2 regions of the Saccharopolyspora sp. 6V genome follow, and region 1 is predicted to be linked to the other one. Evidence: predicted binding sites of a transcription regulator. Region 1 holds the regulator's gene; the other holds the start of a gene.
What was found. Region 1 encodes HspR, which represses chaperone genes until heat shock. Its sites were predicted from a motif close to ANNTTGAGTNNNNNNNACTCAANNT; they were not measured.

Region 1 (3,411 bases):
AGCTCAGGCGACTCCGACCGGCAGCAGTCGCCGCAGGACGAACAGGAGCCGGTGGTGGTCCGGGACCGCAGGCGGATCGATCCGCAGACCGGTGAACCCCGGGCCGCCACCGAGCAGGGGCAGGTGGCGGAGAGCATGTCCGGCACGCTGGACGAGGAACTTGCCAAGGTCGGTGAAGGCGCCGCCGCCGAGGAGGCGCCCGAGGCCGAGGACGGTGCGGACGCCGAGCTGCGCAAGCAGGTCGACGAGCTCACCGAGGACCTCAAGCGGGTCACCGCCGAGTACGCCAACTACCGCAGGCGCACCGAGCGCGACCGCGAATCGGTCGTCAACGCGGCCAAGGCGTCGGTGGTCGGTGACCTGCTCACCGTGCTCGACGACCTGGAGCGGGCCGATTCGCACGGTGACCTCACCGGCGCGTTCAAGGCGGTGGCCGACAAGCTCGTCGGTTCGCTGAACAACGCGGGCCTGGTGGCCTTCGGCGCCGAGGGCGACGAGTTCGACCCGTCGGTGCACGAGGCCGTGCAGCACACGACCTCCTCGGAGGTGTCCGGACCGACCGTCACGACCGTCATGCGGCGTGGCTACCGGTTCGGCGACCGGGTGCTGCGGCCCGCCATGGTCGCCGTCACCGATCACGAGCCGGAAGCGGCGGCACCACCGGAGAGCGGTGCCGAGACCGGCGAGGACACGGCACAGTGAGATCACGACCCCGCTCGGCGGAACGCGGCACGACCGATACGGGAGGCCGCGTCCCGCGTGGCCTCGCCTGGCCATCGCGGCCGGGCGGGGTCGGGTTCGCGCCGACGGCGACGACCATGCCGGCCGAGGCCGGTGCAGTGCGACAGCGAAGCGGAAGGAGGGGCGCCCGGTGAGTGCCAGGGAATGGCTCGACAAGGACTTCTACGGCGAGCTGGGCGTCTCGTCCGACGCGAGCGCTGACGAGATCAAGAAGGCGTACCGGAAGCTGGCGCGGGAGAACCACCCCGACGCCAACCCCGGCAACAGCGCCGCCGAATCCAAGTTCAAAGCGGTCTCCGAGGCCTACGGCGTGCTCTCCGACCCGGAGAAGCGCAAGCAGTACGACGAGGCGCGCCGGCTGTTCGGCAGCGGTTTCGGCGGTGGCCAGGGCGGTTTCGGCGGTTTCGGCGGCGGCGCGGGCACCGGTGGCGCGGGCGGGTTCGACCTGGGCGACCTGTTCGGCGGTGGCGCCGGGCCGCGCCCCGGCGGCGGTGGCGCCGGCGGGCTCGGCGCCCTGTTCGGCGGGTTGTTCGGCGGCGGTGGCGCCGGTCGCCGCGGCGGTACCGCCGGCGCGAGCAGGCCGCAGCGCGGCTCCGACGTGGAGACCGAGGTCCGCATCGACTTCGCCGAGGCGGTCCGCGGCGCGACCGTGCCGCTGCGGCTGTCCAGCCCGGCCACCTGCCTGACCTGCCACGGGTCCGGCTCGAAGCCGGGAACCCGGGCGCGCACCTGCAGCACCTGCTCCGGTGCGGGCCTGGTGACCCGGAACCAGGGCGCGTTCGCGTTCAGCGAGCCCTGCCCGGACTGCCGCGGCCGCGGGCAGATCATCGACGACCCGTGCCCGGACTGCCGGGGCGAAGGAGTCGCGACCCGCACCCGCACGTTGACCGTGCGGATCCCGTCCGGGGTCAACGACGGACAGCGGATCCGGCTGGCCGGTCAGGGCGAACCCGGGCGCAACGGCGCGGCGGCGGGTGACCTGTTCGTGGTCGTCCACGTCAACCCGCACCGGGTGTTCGGACGATCCGGTGATGATCTCACCGTCACCTGTCCGGTGACCTTCCCCGAGCTGGCGCTGGGCACTACGTTGACCGTGCCGACGCTCGACGGGAAGGTCTCGCTGAAGGTGCAGCCGGGCACCGCGAGCGGCCGGACGCTGCGGGTGCGCGGCAAGGGCGTCGGCCGGAAGGCGGGTGGCAGCGGTGACCTGCTGGTCACGCTGCAGGTCGCGGTGCCGTCCAAGTTGGACGACGCGGCGGCGGAGGCGCTGCGGTCCTACGCGGAGGCCACGGCGGACCACGATCCGCGTGCGGAGTGGGACGAGCTGCTCGGGAGGTAGTCATGGGTGACGGTCCACGAAGCTCGCGGCTGAACGTCACGATCGGATTCCCGCCGGGGGCCAACGAGGACACGCCGATGTTCGTGATCTCGGTGGCCGCGGAGCTCTCCGGGCTGCACGCCCAGACGCTGCGCAGCTACGACCGGCTCGGGCTGGTCTCGCCGGGGCGCACCCCGGCCGGCGGGCGGCGCTACTCGGCGCGGGACATCGCGCTGCTGCGCGAGGTGCAGCGGCTCTCCCAGGAGGAAGGCGTCAACCTCGCCGGCGTGAAGCGGATCATCGAGCTGGAGAACGAGGTGGACGCCCTGCGCGACAAGGTGCAGGGCCTGCTGGAGGAGCTCACCGCCGCGCACGCCGCGGCCGAGCAGACCGCGGCGCGGGTGCACGCCTCCTACCGCCGGGACCTCGTGCCCGTGCACCAGGAGACCGCCCTGGTCGTCTGGAAACCGGACTCCCGCCGCTGATCGTCCGCCCGGCCCCGCCGCGACGAGCTCGGACGGCGGAACCCCGGCGACCTCTGCGCGACCCGCCGCGGGCGCGCGGAGATCAGTCCAAGGAGAACGGGTCGTAGTGGATCTGGTCCAGCGGGACTCCCGTGACCAGCAGCTTCGACACCGTGGCGCGGACCATCGCCGGGGAGCCGCTGATCAGCACTTCCCGCTGCGACCAGTCGTGGCGGGCGACGGCGTCGGCCAGCGATCCCTGCTCGGCGCCGGTCGCGCTCGGGTCCTGCTCCAGGACCGGGACGACGGTGAACCACGGGTTGGTCATCGCCACCCGCTGCAGGTTCGCCAGGTCGTAGAGGTCTTCGCGGGTGCGGCCCCCGTAGTACAGCCGGACCTGCGGGTTCTCGCCGTACTGGGCGAGGTCCTCCACGATGGCGCGCATCGGGGCGAGCCCGGTGCCACCCGCGATCATCAGCACGTCCCGCGGGTTCTCCCGGTCCACGTGCAGCTGGCCCATCGGTGAGCCGATCCGCCACCGGTCGCCGCGCTGGGCGTGGCCGACGAGCGCGCGGCTGACCCAGCCGCCGTCGACGGCGCGGACGTGGAATTCGAGGACGCCGTCCTCGCCGGGCATGTTGGCCGGGCTCAGGTACCGCCACAGCCGCGGCCGCTGCGGGACTTCGACGCTGACGTACTGGCCGGGGTGGTAGGGCACCGGGTGATCGGTCTCGACCCGGATCACCGCGAGTTCGCGGTTGAGGCGGGTGTGGCCGATGACTTCGCCGTCGTACCAGGCGGGCCCGTCGTCCTCGTTCGCCGCGCTGATCATGGCGGTGGCCATCACGGTGTACGCCTCGGCCCAGGCGCGTTCGACCTCCTGGGTCC
Region 2 (3,411 bases), on a different contig from region 1:
CAGCCCACCTCCTCCGGCCGCTCGACCGGAGCCACCTCCCCGGTGCGCAGCTTCTCGCGGAAGCTCCGGAGCTCGCGCTTGACCACGGGCAGCAGCAGGTACAGCCCGATGATGTTGAACAGGGCGAGCGCGAACAGCACCGCGTCCGCGAAGTCGAGCACGCTGGTCAGCGTCAGCACCGAGCCGATCACGGTGCACGCGCAGAACAGCACGTTGTAGGCGGTCTCCTTCGCCTTGGACTTGCCGAACAGGAACAGCCACGCCCGCTGCCCGTAGTAGCCCCAGGTGATGATCGTGGAGATGGCGAACAGGGCCACCGCGAGCGTCAGCACGTACGGGAACCACGGCAGCACGGTCGCGAACGCCTCGGAGGTGACGGTGACCCCGTCCGGGGTCTCCCCGCCGCCGAGCACCTGCCGCTGCGCGTCGAGCCAGAACTCGGTGCGGGCGATGACGATGGTCAGCGCCGTCATGGTGCAGATGATCACGGTGTCCACGAAGGGTTCGAGCAGCGCGACGAAGCCCTCGCTCACCGGGTGCCGGGTCTTGACCGCGGAGTGCGCGATCGGCGCCGAGCCGAGCCCCGCCTCGTTGGAGAACGCGGCCCGCTGGAACCCGATGATCAGCACGCCGATCGCCCCGCCGAACCCGGCGGCCGGGGTGAACGCGCCGCGCACGATCTCGCCGAGGGCGGCGGGCACCGAGGTGATGTTCACGCCGATCACGATCAGGCAGGCCACCACGTAGATGATCGCCATCGTCGGCACCAGCTTGCTGGTGGCGGCGCCGATGGACTTGATGCCGCCGATGATGACGGCGCCGACCAGCGCGGCCAGCACCAGCCCGAAGGCGAGCGCGGCGCCGTCCCCGCCCAGCCAGCCCTGCTCGCCGCCGGTGACGTTGCGCAGCTGGGCGAAGGTCTGGTTCGCCTGGAACATGTTGCCCCCGGCGATGCCGAAGAACAGGATCATGATCGCGGCGAGCACGGCCAGCACCTTGCCGAGCCGGGCGCCGAAGCCGCCGGGGAACCGTTCGGCGATGCCCTTGCGCAGGTACTGCATGGGGCCGCCGGAGACGGTGCCGTCCTCGTGGATGTCGCGGTACTGCACGCCGAGGGTGCATTCGACGAACTTGGTGCACATGCCCAGCAGGCCGCACACGATCATCCAGAAGGTCGCGCCGGGGCCGCCGACGGTGACGGCGACCCCGACACCGGCGATGTTGCCGAGGCCGACCGTCGCGGAGACCGCGGAGGAGAGCGCTTGGAAGTGGGTGATCTCGCCGGGGTCGTCCGGGCGGGAGTACTTCCCGCGGACCAGCGCCAGCGACAGGCCCAGCGAGCGGAACTGGATGAAGCCGAACGCGACGGTGAACGTGGCGGCGGCGATCACCAGCCAGGCCACGATCCAGGGGAACGTGACGCCGAACAGCGTGAGTTCGCCGAACACGAGGTTCGAGAACCAGTCGGAGATCGGCTCGAAGACGGTGTTGATGGTGTTCTCGACCGCGGAGAGCGCGCCGTCCCCGGCGGCGAGCACCTCGGTGTGCGGGAGCGGGCTCGCCGGTGGCGGGCCGGATGTGTCGGGCATGGCGGGTAGTGGACCAAGGCGACAATTGGGACTCAATGCTTTTCGGTGGCCAGTGGGTGAATTCGCGCCCGTTTTGCGACTCGTGGTGATCGGCAGCCCGTCGAACGGGCGAGCGGAACGGGGTGGACGGGCGAAGGGATGCCCAGTCGGCCGCGACGGGTGTATGGTTGAGCGCAACGGACTCAACTTTCATGCGGAGGTTCCGTTTCGCCCGCCGCGCCGGGGCCTCCGCCGGTGTTGCACGGCGGGCGCTCTGCGCGAGCATGGAGGCTCGCGCGCGACGCCCCGGCGAGGTGGAGGAATGGACGCTTTCAACCCGACGACCAAGACCCAACAGGCGATCTCCTCGGCGGCCCAGGCCGCCACGGTGGCGGGCAACCCCGACGTGGGCCCCGCCCGGCTGCTCGGCGCGCTGCTCGCGCAGGGCGACGGCATCGCGGCGCCGCTGCTGACCGCGGTCGAGGCCGACGTCGCGGACGTGCGCCGCGAGGTCGAAGCGCTGATCAACGCGCAGCCCGCGGCCTCCGGCTCCACCGTGTCCGCGCCGCAGCTGTCCCGCGACGCGCTCAAGGCCGTGACCCACGCCCAGCACCTGGCCACCGAGATGGGCGACGACTACGTCTCCACCGAGCACCTGCTGGTCGGTCTCGCGGCCGAAGGCGGCCAGGTCGCCGACCTGCTCCGCAGGCACGGCGCCACCCCCGAGGCGCTCCGCGACGCCTTCGCGAAGGTGCGCGGCTCGGCCCGGGTCTCCAGCCCCGACCCGGAGGGCACCTTCCAGGCCCTGGAGAAGTACGGCCAGGACCTCACCGCGCGCGCCCGCGGCGGTGAGCTCGACCCGGTCATCGGCCGCGACTCGGAGATCCGGCGCGTGGTGCAGGTGCTGTCCCGGCGCACCAAGAACAACCCGGTGCTCATCGGCGAACCCGGCGTCGGCAAGACCGCCATCGTCGAAGGCCTCGCCCAGCGCATCGTCGCCGGTGACGTACCCGAATCGCTGCGCGGCAAGCGCGTCGTCGCCCTCGACCTCGGCTCGATGATCGCCGGCGCCAAGTACCGCGGCGAGTTCGAGGAGCGGCTCAAGGCCGTGCTCAAGGAGATCACCGACTCCGCGGGCGAGGTCGTCACGTTCATCGACGAGCTGCACACCATCGTCGGCGCCGGTGCCACCGGCGAAGGGGCGATGGACGCGGGCAACATGATCAAGCCGATGCTGGCCCGCGGCGAGCTCCGCATGGTCGGCGCCACCACCCTCGACGAGTACCGCGAGCACATCGAGACCGACGCCGCGCTGGAACGCCGCTTCCAGCAGGTCATGGTCGGCGAACCGAGCCCGCAGGACACCGTCGCGATCCTGCGCGGGCTCAAGGAGCGCTACGAGGTGCACCACGGCGTGCGGATCACCGACGGCGCGCTCGTCGCCGCCGCCACGCTCTCCGACCGGTACATCACCGCGCGGTTCCTGCCGGACAAGGCCATCGACCTCGTGGACGAGGCCGCGTCCCGGCTGCGCATGGAGATCGACTCGCGGCCGGTCGAGATCGACGAGGTGGAACGCGCCGTGCGCCGCCTGGAGATCGAGGAGATGGCGCTGGCCAAGGAGACCGACGTCGCCTCCGTCGAACGGCTCGCCACCCTGCGCGGCGAACTCGCCGACCGCCGCGAACGGCTCTCCGAGCTCACCGCGCGCTGGCAGGGCGAGAAGGAGTCCATCGACAAGGTCCGCGACCTCAAGACGCAGCTCGAACAGCTCCGCGGCGAATCCGACCGCGCCGAACGCGACGGCGACCTCGGCAAGGCCGCCGAACTGCGCTACGGCCGC

Region 2: clpB (ATP-dependent chaperone ClpB) is a predicted target of HspR. The motif match lies at 1,754-1,778, and genes of this name have one in related genera.

What each region holds. Positions count from the first base shown of each region.
Region 1 is NZ_JAIUKB010000116.1:6,283-9,693, reverse strand. Features, by position in the region: gene grpE (nucleotide exchange factor GrpE) at 1-702, shown strand, start outside; gene dnaJ (molecular chaperone DnaJ) at 872-2,080, shown strand; gene LCD35_RS21800 (heat shock protein transcriptional repressor HspR) at 2,083-2,544, shown strand; gene LCD35_RS21795 (globin domain-containing protein) at 2,627-3,411, opposite strand, start outside.
Region 2 is NZ_JAIUKB010000179.1:13,955-17,365, reverse strand. Features, by position in the region: gene LCD35_RS27920 (sodium:alanine symporter family protein) at 1-1,589, opposite strand, end outside; gene clpB (ATP-dependent chaperone ClpB) at 1,891-3,411, shown strand, end outside.